DNA from 2 places in the Streptomyces sp. NPDC028298 genome. Region 1 is predicted to be linked to the other one. Evidence: predicted binding sites of a transcription regulator. Region 1 holds the regulator's gene; the other holds the start of a gene.
What was found. Region 1 encodes HrcA, which represses chaperone genes, less so after heat shock. Its sites were predicted from a motif close to TTNGCACTCNGNNNNNCNGAGTGCNAA; they were not measured.
Positions count from the first base shown of each region.

Region 1 (7,169 bases):
TCGAGGACCTCAGCCGCCGGATCGCCCTGGCCATCGGCGCGGCCCGTCAGTACGCGCGCCAGGCCACCATCAGCCGGGTCCTGCAGCGAGGGCTGCTGCCGGGCGCGGTCGCCGAGATCCCCGGGGTGCGCAGCGCCCTCGTCTACGAACCGCTCGACAAGGGCGGGCCGAGCGGTGACTTCTACGACGTGTTCCCGGCGGGCGACGGGCGCTGGTGCTTCGCGGTCGGCGACGTCCAGGGCAAGGGGCCCGAGGCCGCCGTCGTGATCGGCCTGGCCCGGCCCTGGCTGCGGCTCCTGGCCCGCGAGGGCTACGACGTCGCGGACGTCCTCGACCGTCTCAACCAGCTCCTCCTCGACGACGCTACGGAGGCGGCGGACGCGGCCGCCCGCGCGCTCGTGGCCGCGGGCGGACCCGGGCTCGGCACCGACCTCGGCCCGCAGACGCGCTTCCTGTCGATGCTCTACGGCGAGCTGGTCCCCTTCGAGGGCGGAGTGCGCTGCACCCTGGCCTCGGCGGGGCATCCGCTGCCGCTGCTGCTGGGTCCCGACGGCGGCGTAAGGGAGGTGGCCCGGCCGCAGACCCTGCTCGGCGTCTTCGAGGACCCCGAGTACACCTCGGAGTCCTTCGAGCTGTACCCGGGGGACACGCTCCTGTGCGTCACCGACGGGGTGACGGAGCGGCGCGACGGGTCCCGTCAGTTCGACGACGAGGACGGCCTCGCGCACGCCCTCGCGGGCTGCGCCGGTCTGAACGCCGAGATGATCGCGGAACGGATCCGCGCGCTGGTCCACGCCTTCGGCCCCCGCCCGCCCGAGGACGACATGGCCCTGCTGGTGTTACAGGCCGAATGACGGGCTCCGCCCGTGAGGCAGGCCGCGTGACAGGCCTCCGCCCGTGACGCGGGCCGGGTGACGGCCTCCGCCCGTGATGCGGGCCGGGTGACGGCCTCCGGTTGTGACGCGGGCCGAGCGACGGGGCTCCGCCCGTGAAGCGGGCCGAGTGACGAGGCCCGCCGCCCGGCCGGGCACGTCCACCCCGGGCGTGCTGGACAATGGAACGCATGCCTTCCGCACTTCCCGACGGTGAGCCCGTCCCCGACGACGGGGCGCTGCCCGCGCACGCCCTGGCCGGGGCCGCCGAGCGGCCCCTCGGGTTCTACCTCCACGTTCCGTACTGCGCGACCCGCTGCGGCTACTGCGACTTCAACACCTACACGGCGACCGAGCTGCGGGGCAGCGGCGGCGTGCTCGCCTCCCGCGACAACTACGCGGACACCCTGACCGACGAGATCCGGCTCGCCCGCAAGGTCCTCGGCGACGACCCCCGCCCGGTCCGCACCGTCTTCGTCGGAGGCGGTACGCCCACGCTGCTGGCCGCCGACGACCTCGTACGGATGCTGGGCGCGATCAGGGACGAGTTCGGCCTCGCGGACGACGCCGAGGTCACCACGGAGGCGAACCCCGAGTCCGTCGACCCGGAGTACCTCGCGACCCTGCGCGCCGGAGGCTTCAACCGGATCTCCTTCGGCATGCAGAGCGCCCGGCAGCACGTCCTGAAGGTGCTCGACCGCACCCACACCCCGGGCCGCCCCGAGGCCTGTGTCGCCGAGGCCCGCGCGGCCGGCTTCGCACATGTGAACCTGGATCTGATCTACGGCACGCCGGGGGAGTCGGACGACGACTGGCGGGCCTCGCTCGAGGCGGCCCTCGGCGCGGGACCCGACCACATCTCCGCGTACGCGCTGATCGTCGAGGAGGGCACGCAGCTCGCGCGCCGGATCCGCCGCGGCGAGGTCCCCGTGACCGACGACGACGTGCACGCGGACCGCTATCTCATCGCGGACGAGGTGATGTCGGCGGCGGGCTTCGAGTGGTACGAGGTGTCGAACTGGGCCACCGCCGGCTCGTCGGGCAGCCGCTGTCTGCACAACGAGCTCTACTGGCGGGGAGCCGACTGGTGGGGCGCGGGTCCCGGCGCGCACAGCCACGTCGGCGGCGTTCGCTGGTGGAACGTGAAGCATCCGGGGGCGTACGCGGCGGCGCTGGCCGAGGGCCGCTCCCCGGGGGCCGGCCGTGAACTCCTCTCCGAGGAGGACCGCCGGGTCGAGCGGATCCTCCTGGAACTGCGGCTGCGCGAGGGCTGCCCGCTCTCCCTGCTCCGCCCCGACGGTCTCGCGGCCTCCCGCCGCGCCCTGTCCGAGGGACTCCTCGAAGCCGGCCCCTACGACGCCGGCCGGGCCGTCCTCACCCTGCGCGGCCGCCTCCTCGCGGACGCCGTGGTCCGGGATCTGGTGGACTGAGCAGGCGGCCGCGCCGACCTCTCACTCCGGGGCCGTGACGAAGTCGATCAGTTCCTCCACCCGGCCCAGCAGGGCCGGTTCGAGGTCCTTGTAGGAGCGGACCCGGGACAGGATGTGCTGCCAGGCCGCGCCGGTGTTCTCCGGCCAGCCCAGGGCCCGGCACACGCCCGTCTTCCAGTCCTGGCCGTGCGGGACCCGGGGCCAGGACGGGATGCCGACGGAGGACGGCTTCACGGCCTCCCACACGTCGATGTACGGGTGGCCGAGCACCAGGGCGTGCTCGCTCGTGACCGCCTCCGCGATCCGCGACTCCTTCGAACCCGGCACCAGGTGGTCCACGAGCACGCCGAGCCGGGCGTCCGGGCCCGGGGAGAACGCCTCGACCACCGCCGGGAGGTCGTCCACGCCCTCCAGGTACTCCACGACCACGCCCTCGACGCGCAGGTCGTCGCCCCAGACGCGCTCGACCAGCTCGGCGTCGTGCCGGCCCTCGACGTAGATGCGCCCGGCGCGCGCGACCCGGGCGCGGGCGCCGGGGACCGCCACCGAGCCGGAGGCCGTACGGCTGGGGCGCACCGGCGCGGAGGGCGCCGGGCGGACCAGCGTCACCACCTTGCCCTCCAGCAGGAAGCCGCGCGGTTCCAGCGGGAACACCCGGTGCTTGCCGAAGCGGTCCTCCAGGGTCACCGTGCCCGCCTCGCAGCGGATCACCGCGCCGCAGAAGCCGGTTCCGGGCTCCTCGACGACCAGACCCGGGTCCGCCGGGACCTCGGGCACGGGCTGGGGCTTCTTCCACGGCGGGGTCAGGTCCGGAGAGTACTGGCGCATTCGGATGACGATAGGAGAAGCCCGGCGGCGCTCACCGCGACACGCCGAAACGCTCGGCCAGGGCGTCCCGTTGGGACCGTACGAACGCGGCGTCCACGACCGCCCCGTGGCCGGGTACGTACAGCGCCTCCTCGCCGCCCAGGCCGAGCAGCCGGTCGAGCGCCGCGGGCCAGCGCGACGGCACGGCGTCGGGGCCCGCCTGCGGCTCGCCCGACTCCTCGACCAGGTCGCCGCAGAACACCACCACCGGGTCGCCCGGCACGACGGCCACCAGGTCGTGGGCGGTGTGGCCCTCGCCCGTCCGCACCAGCCGGACCCCGACGCCGCCGCCGAGATGCACGTCCCAGGTGCTCCCGACGAGGCGGTGGGGCCGTACGAGGGTGTCCGCCGCCTCCTCCGCCGCCCTCGGGTCGAGACCGTTGCGCACCGCGTCCGCGCACAGCTCCCCGCGGCCGTTCCGGTACACCTCGGACGAACCGTCCGCGGCGAGGACCTGCGCGCCGGCGAACGCGGCCGCGCCGAAAACATGGTCGAAATGCGGGTGGGTGAGCGCGATATGGGTCACACGTCCGCCGGTCAGGACCCGCGCATCGGCGCGCAGGGCGGCGCCCTCCGCGAGGCTCGACCCGGCGTCGATCATGAGTGCCGCCCCCTCGCCGACGACGAGCCCGGCCGTGCAGTCCCAGTCCGGAAGCCGCCGTCGCCCCACCCGGGGCGCCACCCTTTCCCACCCGAGCTCTTCCCAAGTCAGCCTCATGCGGCGACGCTAACGGTGACCGGGTGCCGTGCACGACATCGCAGGCCCGCCCTTGCCCGGGGCGTGCCCGACCGCCGTACACTGGGCCGGGGAACGTTGGCACTCGCGTGCGCTGAGTGCCAGGCGAATGCCACGAAGACCACCGAGTCGACTTCTGGAGGTGCGCGATGCTCAGCGAACGCAGGCTCGAGGTGCTGCGCGCCATCGTCCAGGACTACGTGGGCACCGAGGAGCCGGTCGGTTCGAAGGCGCTCACCGAGCGGCACCGTCTCGGCGTCTCGCCGGCGACCGTCCGCAACGACATGGCGGTCCTGGAGGACGAGGGGTACATCGCGCAGCCGCACACCAGTGCCGGGCGCATCCCCACGGACAAGGGGTACCGCCTCTTCGTCGACAAGCTCGCCGGCGTCAAGCCGATGACCGCGCCCGAGCGCCGCGCCATCCAGAACTTCCTGGACGGAGCCGTCGACCTGGACGACGTCGTCGGCCGGACCGTGCGGCTGCTCGCGCAGCTCACCCGGCAGGTCGCCGTCGTGCAGTACCCCTCGCTGACCCGCTCGACCGTGCGCCATGTGGAGCTGCTCTCCATGGCCCCCGCGCGGGTGATGCTCGTGCTGATCACGGACACCGGCCGGGTCGAGCAGCGCATGATCAACTGCCCGGCGCCGTTCGGTGAGACGTCGCTGGCGGACCTGCGGGCCCGGCTCAACAGCCGGGTCGCGGGGCGCCCCTTCGCGGACGTCCCGCAGCTCGTCCAGGACCTCCCGGAAGCCTTCGAGGCGGAGGACCGGGGTACGGTCTCGACAGTGCTCTCCACCCTGCTGGAGACACTGGTCGAGGAGACCGAGGAGCGCCTGATGATCGGCGGTACCGCCAATCTCACGCGATTCGGACATGACTTCCCTCTCACCATCCGGCCGGTGCTCGAAGCCCTCGAGGAGCAGGTCGTGCTCCTCAAGTTGCTTGGAGAGGCCGGGGATTCGAGCATGACCGTGCGAATCGGGCACGAGAACGCGTATGAGGGACTCAACTCCACGTCCGTGGTCTCCGTCGGCTACGGTTCGGGCGGCGAGGCAGTAGCCAAACTCGGCGTGGTCGGCCCGACCCGCATGGATTACCCGGGAACGATGGGAGCGGTACGAGCGGTGGCACGGTACGTCGGACAGATCCTGGCGGAGTCGTAAGTGGCCACGGACTACTACGCCGTACTCGGCGTGCGCCGCGACGCGTCCCAGGACGAGATCAAGAAGGCGTTCCGGAGGCTCGCTCGCGAGCTGCACCCGGACGTCAATCCCGATCCGAAGACGCAGGAGCGCTTCAAGGAGATCAACGCCGCCTACGAGGTGTTGTCGGACCCGCAGAAGAAGCAGGTCTACGACCTCGGCGGCGACCCGCTGTCCCAGCAGGGCGGCGGTGGCGCCGGCGGCTTCGGCCAGGGCGGCTTCGGGAACTTCTCGGACATCATGGACGCGTTCTTCGGCACGGCGTCGCAGCGCGGACCGCGCTCGCGCACCCGCCGGGGCCAGGACGCCATGATCCGTCTGGAGATCGAGCTCGACGAGGCGGCCTTCGGCACCACGAAGGACATCCAGGTCGACACGGCCGTCGTCTGCGGCACCTGCAACGGCGAGGGCGCGGCCCCCGGCACCGCGGCGCAGACCTGTGACATGTGCCGCGGCCGCGGCGAGGTGTCCCAGGTGACGCGGTCCTTCCTGGGCCAGGTCATGACCTCGCGGCCGTGTCCGCAGTGCCAGGGCTTCGGCACCGTCGTCCCGACCCCGTGCCACGAGTGCGCGGGCGACGGCCGGGTCCGCTCCCGCCGCACCCTCACGGTCAAGATCCCGGCCGGTGTGGACAACGGCACCCGCATCCAGCTCGCGGGCGAGGGCGAGGTCGGCCCCGGCGGCGGCCCCGCCGGCGACCTGTACGTCGAGATCCACGAACTGCCGCACTCGACCTTCCAGCGGCGCGGCGACGACCTGCACTGCACGGTCACCATCCCGATGACCGCGGCGGCCCTCGGCACCAAGGTGCCGCTGGAGACGCTCGACGGCATGGAGGAGGTCGACATCCGTCCGGGCACGCAGTCCGGTCAGTCGATCCCGCTGCACGGCCGGGGCGTCACCCACCTGCGCGGCGGCGGCCGAGGCGACCTCGTCGTGCACGTCGAGGTCATGACGCCGACCAAGCTCGACCCGGAGCAGGAGCGGGTGCTGCGCGAGCTGGCGCAGATGCGCGGCGAGGAGCGGCCCACCGGTCAGTTCCAGCCCGGTCAGCAGGGGCTCTTCTCCCGGCTGAAGGACGCCTTCAACGGCCGCTGATCCAGGCGGGGCACGGGGCCAGGAGCGCCCCGTGCCCTCCACATCGGAGGCCGTATCCGGCTGACCGACCGGATTCGGACTTGTCCGGGGGACGTGACAACATGCCGTCATGTCCTCCGCGCTGACCGATCTCTTCCCTCACCCGATCGTGCAGGCCCCCATGGCGGGCGGAGTCTCCGTCCCGCAGCTCGCGGCCGCCGTGTCCGAGGCCGGCGGGCTCGGCTTCCTCGCGGCGGGGTACAAGACCGCCGACGGCATGTACCAGGAGATCAAGCAACTGCGCGGGCTGACCGGCCGTCCCTTCGGCGTCAACCTGTTCCTCCCGCAGCCCGAGCACGCGGACGCCGCCGCGGTCGAGGTGTACGCGCACCAGCTCGCGGGCGAGGCCGCCTGGTACGAGACCGAGCTCGGGGACCCGGACAGCGGCCGCGACGACGGCTACGACGCCAAACTCGCCGTCCTCCTGGACAAGCCGGTGGCGGCGGTCTCCTTCCACTTCGGCGTCCCGAAGCCGGAGGTGCTCCAGTCGCTGCGGCGCGCGGGCACCCTCACCCTGGTCACCGCCACCACGGCCGAGGAAGCACTCGCCGTGGAGCGGGCCGGCGCCGACGCGGTCGTCGTGCAGGGCATCGAGGCCGGCGGACACCAGGGCACCCACCGCGACAATCCGGAGACGGACGGCACCGGCGTCGGCCTGCTCACGCTGGTCGCACAGGTCCGCGAGAGGGTGGCGATCCCGGTCGTCGCGGCCGGCGGCCTCATGCGCGGCAGCCAGATCGCCGGCGTCCTCGCCGCGGGCGCGGACGCCGCCCAGCTCGGCACCGCCTTCCTCGCCACCCCCGAGTCCGGCGCGAGCGCCGTGCACAAACAGGCGCTGACCGACCCCCTCTACGTACGGACGGAGCTCACGCGCGCCTTCTCCGGGCGCCCGGCGCGGGCCCTGGCCAACCGCTTCATGCGC
Region 1 covers NZ_JBVHTL010000002.1:947,533-954,701, reverse strand. Annotated here, with positions in the region: gene ACZ4TO_RS12745 (SpoIIE family protein phosphatase) at 1-854, shown strand, start outside; gene hemW (radical SAM family heme chaperone HemW) at 1,064-2,302, shown strand; gene ACZ4TO_RS12735 (DUF3097 domain-containing protein) at 2,324-3,130, opposite strand; gene ACZ4TO_RS12730 (MBL fold metallo-hydrolase) at 3,162-3,887, opposite strand; gene hrcA (heat-inducible transcriptional repressor HrcA) at 4,055-5,071, shown strand; gene dnaJ (molecular chaperone DnaJ) at 5,072-6,208, shown strand; gene ACZ4TO_RS12715 (nitronate monooxygenase) at 6,318-7,169, shown strand, end outside.

Region 2 (7,169 bases), on a different contig from region 1:
GCTGCGGCCAGCGGCAGATCGATTGCCGTCGTCTCGCGGTTCGGACGACTATCTCAACTGTCCTGGCCTTCGGTTACAGTCTTGAACAACGCGCATGACCATCGCATGTCCTGGATCGTCGGCGCGTATCGTGTTCAACAGTTCAACAATCAAATACCGCTCATCCAGAGGGGCAGAGGGATACGGCCCGATGAAGCCCCGGCAACCCTCCAGCCGGTCTCGTACCGATCGATGTCGATCGCGTCGCGAGGCTCCCGGCTAGGGAAGGTGCCAAATCCGTCTCACGGCGAAGTGCGCCGTGAGGAAGATGAGGAGAAAGGGCCTCGCCTCCATGGCTGCGCAGACAGTTGCAAGCACCACGAACTCCGCCGACGCGGTAGACCTCGGCCCGGCCGCGGCGCTTTCCTGCCGCGAGTGCGGACACCGCGTCCCGCTCGGCCCGGTCTTCGCCTGCGAGGAGTGTTTCGGCCCGCTGGAGATCGCCTACGACTTCTCGGCCTACGACACCGAAGAGCTCCGCAAGCGCATCGAAGCGGGACCCACGAACATCTGGCGCTACGCGCCGCTCCTGCCCGTCCCCGCGGACGTGGCGGACAAGCCGAACATCAACCCCGGCTGGACCAAGCTCGTCCAGGCCGACAACCTGGCCCGCGAGCTCGGCGTCGACGCCGGGAAGCTCTTCGTCAAGGACGACTCCGGCAACCCGACGCACTCCTTCAAGGACCGCGTCGTCGCCCAGGCCATCGAAGCGGCCCGCGTCTTCGGCTTCACCACCCTCTCCTGCTCCTCCACCGGCAACCTCGCCGGGGCGGTGGGCGCCGCGGCGGCCCGCGCCGGCTTCCGTTCCTGCGTGTTCATCCCGCACGACCTGGAGCAGGGCAAGGTCGTCATGGCCGCGGTCTACGGCGGCGAGCTCGTCGGCATCCAGGGCAACTACGACGACGTGAACCGTTTCTGCTCCGAGCTGATCGGCGACCCGGCCGGCGAGGGCTGGGGCTTCGTCAACGTCAACCTGCGGCCCTACTACGCCGAGGGCTCCAAGACCCTGGCGTACGAGATCTGCGAGCAGCTCGGCTGGAAGCTCCCCGACCAGCTCGTCGTGCCCATCGCCTCCGGCTCCCAGCTCACGAAGATCGACAAGGGGCTCCAGGAGCTGATCAAGCTCGGACTCGTCGAGGACAAGCCGTACAAGATCTTCGGCGCCCAGGCCGAGGGCTGCTCCCCGGTGTCCGTGGCCTACAAGGCCGGTCACGACGTCGTACGGCCGCAGAAGCCGGACACCATCGCCAAGTCGCTCGCCATCGGCAACCCGGCGGACGGCCCGTACGTGCTCGACATCGCCCGGCGCACCGGCGGCGCGGTGGAGGACGTGAACGACGAGCAGATCGTCGACGCGATCAAGCTGCTCGCGCGCACCGAGGGCATCTTCGCGGAGACGGCCGGCGGTGTGACCGTCGGTGTCACCCGCAAGCTCATCGAGAACGGTCTCCTCGACCCGGCCCTCACCACGGTCGTGCTGAACACCGGCGACGGCCTCAAGACCCTGGACGCGGTGGCCTCCGACACCGGGCTGACCGCGACCATCCGCCCGAACCTCGACTCCTTCCGAGAGGCTGGCCTCGCATCATGAGCGTCAACGTCCGCATCCCCACCATCCTGCGCACCTACACCGGTGGTGCCGCCGAGGTGACGGCCGAGGGCGCGACCCTCGCCGAGGTCATCAGCGACCTGGAGAAGAACCACACGGGCATCGCCGCGCGCGTCCTGGACGACCAGGGCAAGCTGCGTCGCTTCGTGAACGTGTACGTCAACGACGACGACGTGCGCTTCGAGCAGGGACTGGAGACGGCGACTCCGGACGGTGTCGGCGTTTCGATCATTCCGGCCGTCGCCGGAGGCTGATCGTTACCCTCGGTAATGCCGAACACAGTGCGTTCACATAATTGCCCCCTCCGTGAGACAAACGGAGGGGGCAATTCTGTTGGGTTGAACGCGCTAGAGTTGGGGAAGTCGCTCCGATTTGGATGTTGGTTTCATGCCGGACGCATATGAGTGACCGTTCTTCGGGCGACAAGAAGTAGCCAAAGTGACTCACCTTTTTGGGCATTTTATGGCATTTGCGGGGCCCGACTTGCCCTGAATCCTTGCGCATTCTCCACATATCATTGATCGGCCATGCCCAGAATTCTCGTCCGATTGACCTGTTGCAGAGGGCAGTTGGACAGATACATTCAGCCGCGGTCGACGCGTTCCGGCGCACACCCCCAACCGTTGGGGGGTGAGGTCTGACCCGGATCCGCGAAGTGTGGATCTGTGCAAGGGCCAGTAATAGGGGAGTTAGGCATGGCTCAGGGCACCGTCAAGTGGTTCAACGCGGAGAAGGGGTACGGCTTCATCGCGGTCGACGGTGGTGCGGACGTCTTCGTGCACTACAGCGCGATTCAGATGGACGGCTACCGCACCCTTGAAGAGGGTCAGCGAGTGGAGTTCGAGATCTCGCAGGGCCAGAAGGGTCCGCAGGCGGACATGGTCAAACTCGCCGTCTGATCGGGCGCGAACGACCACCGACTCAACTCACGCACGAGGGGCCCGCATCCCACCAGGGATGCGGGCCCCTCGTGCGTCTCCGGGGGGCTTCCAGGGGGCTCGCTTCGCGAGCGCACCTTGCTCCCGCCCGTCGCCCGACCGCCACCCCTCGACGAGCTCGCTTCGCGAGCGCACCTTGCACTCGACGGGGTCGAGTGCTAATCATTGGCGTTAGCACTCTCCGAGTGAGAGTGACAGAACTTGGATCGGGCCGGCGAGGCTCGCGGGCCTGTGGGGCAAGGAACCACAGGGCTCGGGGGCCGTCCGTCGCGGGCGCGGGCGCGATCCGGAGCAATCCACCCCGTCCGGGAGGACCACTTCACATGGCCAAGATCATCGCGTTCGACGAGGAGGCACGGCGCGGTCTCGAGCGCGGGATGAACCAGCTCGCCGACGCCGTCAAGGTCACCCTCGGCCCCAAGGGCCGTAACGTCGTCCTCGAGAAGAAGTGGGGCGCGCCCACGATCACCAACGATGGTGTTTCCATCGCCAAGGAGATCGAGCTCGAGGACCCGTACGAGAAGATCGGCGCCGAGCTGGTCAAGGAAGTCGCCAAGAAGACGGACGACGTCGCCGGTGACGGTACGACCACCGCGACCGTCCTCGCCCAGGCGCTCGTCCGCGAGGGCCTGCGCAACGTCGCCGCCGGCGCCAACCCGATGGCCCTCAAGCGCGGTATCGAGAAGGCCGTCGAGGCCGTCTCCGGTGCCCTGCTCGAGCAGGCCAAGGATGTCGAGACCAAGGAGCAGATCGCTTCCACGGCCTCCATCTCCGCCGCCGACACCCAGATCGGCGAGCTCATCGCCGAGGCGATGGACAAGGTCGGCAAGGAAGGCGTCATCACCGTCGAGGAGTCCCAGACCTTCGGTCTGGAGCTGGAGCTCACCGAGGGTATGCGCTTCGACAAGGGCTACATCTCGGCGTACTTCGCCACCGACATGGAGCGTATGGAGGCCGTCCTCGACGACCCGTACATCCTGATCGCGAACTCCAAGATCGCGAACGTGAAGGACCTGCTCCCGCTCCTGGAGAAGGTCATGCAGTCGGGCAAGCCGCTGCTGATCATCGCCGAGGACGTCGAGGGCGAGGCCCTGTCGACCCTGGTCGTGAACAAGATCCGTGGCACCTTCAAGTCCGTCGCCGTCAAGGCCCCGGGCTTCGGTGACCGCCGCAAGGCCATGCTCGGCGACATCGCCATCCTCACGGGCGGCGAGGTCATCTCCGAGGAGGTCGGCCTCAAGCTGGAGAACGCGGGTCTGGACCTGCTGGGCCGCGCCCGCAAGGTCGTCATTACCAAGGACGAGACCACGATCGTCGACGGCTCCGGCTCCGCCGACCAGGTCGCCGGCCGTGTGAACCAGATCCGTGCCGAGATCGAGAACTCGGACTCGGACTACGACCGCGAGAAGCTCCAGGAGCGTCTGGCGAAGCTGGCCGGCGGCGTGGCCGTCATCAAGGCCGGTGCCGCCACCGAGGTCGAGCTCAAGGAGCGCAAGCACCGCATCGAGGACGCCGTTCGCAACGCGAAGGCGGCCGTCGAGGAGGGCATCGTCGCCGGTGGTGGCGTGGCCCTGCTCCAGGCTTCCTCGGTCTTCGAGAAGCTCGAGCTCTCGGGTGACGAGGCGACCGGCGCCAACGCCGTGCGTCTGGCCCTGGAGGCCCCGCTCAAGCAGATCGCCGTCAACGGTGGTCTCGAGGGTGGTGTCATCGTCGAGAAGGTGCGCAACCTTCCCGTCGGCCACGGCCTGAACGCCGCGACCGGTGAGTACGTCGACATGATCGCCGAAGGCATCATCGACCCGGCGAAGGTGACGCGTTCCGCTCTGCAGAACGCCGCCTCCATCGCCGCGCTGTTCCTGACCACCGAGGCCGTCATCGCCGACAAGCCGGAGAAGGCCGCGGCCCCGGCCGGCGGCGGCATGCCGGGCGGTGACATGGACTTCTGATCGACCCCGGTCGATCAACCGTCCTGACGTTCCGAGGGCGGCGCCTTCCCGAGAGGGAGGGTGCCGCCCTCGGGCGTTTCCCGGCCCGCCGCCGGACGTCTCCTCGGGCGGGCCGCCCCGGTACGTGGCCCGGATCACAGGGACGAGTCCCGGGGCGGCGGAATGCCTCGCCCGGTGCGGAGGTTGACGCTGAAGAGCAGTTGATGCATGTGCACATACCGCACGGAATCTCCTGTTTCGCAGACCGCTCGACGTCATACCGACCACCTCTCCGAGGAGCCCCCACGTGACCGCTGACGCCGCGTCCCGCGCCGCCGAGATCCTGTCCCGCCCCGTCTCCATCAACGGCCTGAGCGTCCCGAACCGGATCGCCATGGCCCCGATGACCCGGATGTTCTCGCCGGGCGGCGTACCGGGAGAGGACGTGGTCGGCTACTACTCCCGCCGTGCCGCCGCGGGCGTCGGCCTGATCGTCACCGAGGGCACCTACGTCGGCCACGAGTCGGCCGGACAGAGCGACGCGGTGCCGCGCTTCCACGGCGAGGACCAGCTCGCCGGATGGACGAAGGTCGCCGACGCCGTGCACGCGGCGGGCGGCACGATCGTCCCGCAGCTCTGGCACATCGGCATGGTCCGCAAGGCGGGCGAGCCGCCCTTCGCGGACGCCCCGCCCGTCGGCCCCTCCGGCCTCTACAAGGAGGGCGCGCAGGTCACCGGCAAGAGCATGACCCAGCAGGACCTGGACGACGTCATCGAGGCGTTCGCCAAGGCCGCCGCCGACGCCGAGCGCATCGGCTTCGACGGGGTCGAACTGCACGGCGCCCACGGCTACCTGCTCGACCAGTTCCACTGGGCTGGCACCAACCGCCGCGAGGACGCGTACGGCGGCGACCCGGTGGCCCGTACGAAGTTCTCGGCGGAGATCGTCGCCGCGGTGCGCGCGGCCGTCTCGCCCGAGTTCCCCGTCATCTTCCGCTACTCGCAGTGGAAGCAGCAGGCGTACGACGCCCGCCTCGCGGAGACCCCGGAGGAGCTGGAGGCGATCCTCGCCCCGCTCGCCGCGGCCGGAGTGGACTCCTTCCACGCCTCCACCCGCCGCTACTGGGTGCCCGAGTTCGACGGTTCCGACCTCAACCTCGCCGGCTGGACGAAGAAGCTGACGGGCAAGCCCACCATCACCGTCGGCTCGGTGGGCCTGGACGGCGACTTCATCAAGGCCTTCGTGGGCGAGGGCTCGCCGGTCAAGGGCATCGACGACCTCCTCGACCGCATGGAGCGCGACGAGTTCGACCTCGTCGCCATCGGCCGCGCGCTGCTCCAGGACCCGGAGTGGGCGGCGAAGGTCCTGGCCGGCCGCTTCGACGAGCTCGCGCCGTACGACGCGGCGGCGCTGGGCTCGCTGAGCTGACAGCTTCCCGGAAACGGGGGAACGGGGGAGGGACGGCGCCCGCTGTACGCGGGTGCCGTCCCTTTTTTCAGAGGTGCGCGACGAAGGCACCCCAGGCTGCGGCGCCGAAGGCGACCACCGGGCCGGGGTTCTTGGAGTCCCGCACGGGGATGACGTTGCCTCGGCTGTCGGCGACCTCCAGGCAGTTCCCGCCCTCGCCCCCGCTGTAGCTGGACTTGTGCCAGGTGGCGGTGGTCAGGTCGCTCTCACGGGTGTTGGTCTCCATGCTCGTAATCCTGCGCCACGGACTCGATCAGGGCCAGCGAGTCCGGTGGTGAAAGGGCCGCGGCCTGGAGGAGGTTGAAGGTGAGGTTGTGGCGGGCGACTGTTGCTGGATCGTCCATCAGCTTCCCCATGTCCGGCCCCTCGACGAACGACAGCGGGGGCGCGTCCTCGAACTCCATCAGCTTCAAAGGGCCGGTCATCGACGCATGGGCTCCGGAACTGAACGGCAGTACCTGGGCAATGATCCGGTGTTGGCGAGCCAGGGCCGTGATGCGCAGGAGGGCCGCTGACATCACCCCGCGACCGCCGACCCGGCGCCGGAGTACGGCTTCGTCCAGAACCACCCACAACAACGGCGTTGTTGGATGGTCGATGAGGCGAGCGCGTTCGAGTCGGGCCGTCACCAGAGCCTCGATCTCGTCGCCCTGCGCCGTCGGCTTGTAGGCGCGGAAGATCTCCTCCGCGTACCCCCGGGTCTGCAACAACCCCGGGATCAGCAGCGTCGCATACTCCCTGATCGCCGCCGCCAAGGCTTCCGCCTCCGCGGCTTCCACGAAGTGATCCGGGTACTTCGACCTCGCCAGCGCCCTGCAATTGCGCTCGAAGAAGCCCCTGGTTCCCAGGATCTCGTCTATCCGGACGGCGTATTCGAGCTGGAGGCGGCGGGTGCCCGACTCCAGTTGGCCGATGAAGGAACCGCTGACGAAGAGCGGTTCGCCCAGTTCGGACTGGCTGAGGCCGGCGTTCTCGCGGGCGTGCCGCAACTCCGCGCCGATCATGGCGCGCGGGGAGGAGGAGGGGTCGAGGTCCTTGGGGTGGGGCATGGCGACTTCCCGTCCAACAGGTGGGGTTGTTGGAGCGCCGACTCTGGCCAGGTTACGGGCACGCCGGTCACGCTGGGTGGTGAAAGGGAACACTCAGCGTGGAGGGATCGGTGGGTATGGAGATGACGTCCGGCGAGGAGT
Region 2 covers NZ_JBVHTL010000006.1:160,533-167,701, forward strand. Annotated here, with positions in the region: SAM riboswitch class I at 158-314, shown strand; gene thrC (threonine synthase) at 332-1,630, shown strand; gene ACZ4TO_RS26350 (MoaD/ThiS family protein) at 1,627-1,902, shown strand; gene ACZ4TO_RS26355 (cold-shock protein) at 2,344-2,547, shown strand; gene groL (chaperonin GroEL) at 2,910-4,532, shown strand; gene ACZ4TO_RS26365 (NADH:flavin oxidoreductase) at 4,819-5,940, shown strand; gene ACZ4TO_RS26370 (DUF397 domain-containing protein) at 6,008-6,205, opposite strand; gene ACZ4TO_RS26375 (helix-turn-helix domain-containing protein) at 6,186-7,028, opposite strand; gene ACZ4TO_RS26380 (hypothetical protein) at 7,151-7,169, shown strand, end outside.
Region 2: the regulator HrcA is predicted to act here: its motif matches at 2,722-2,748, upstream of groL (chaperonin GroEL).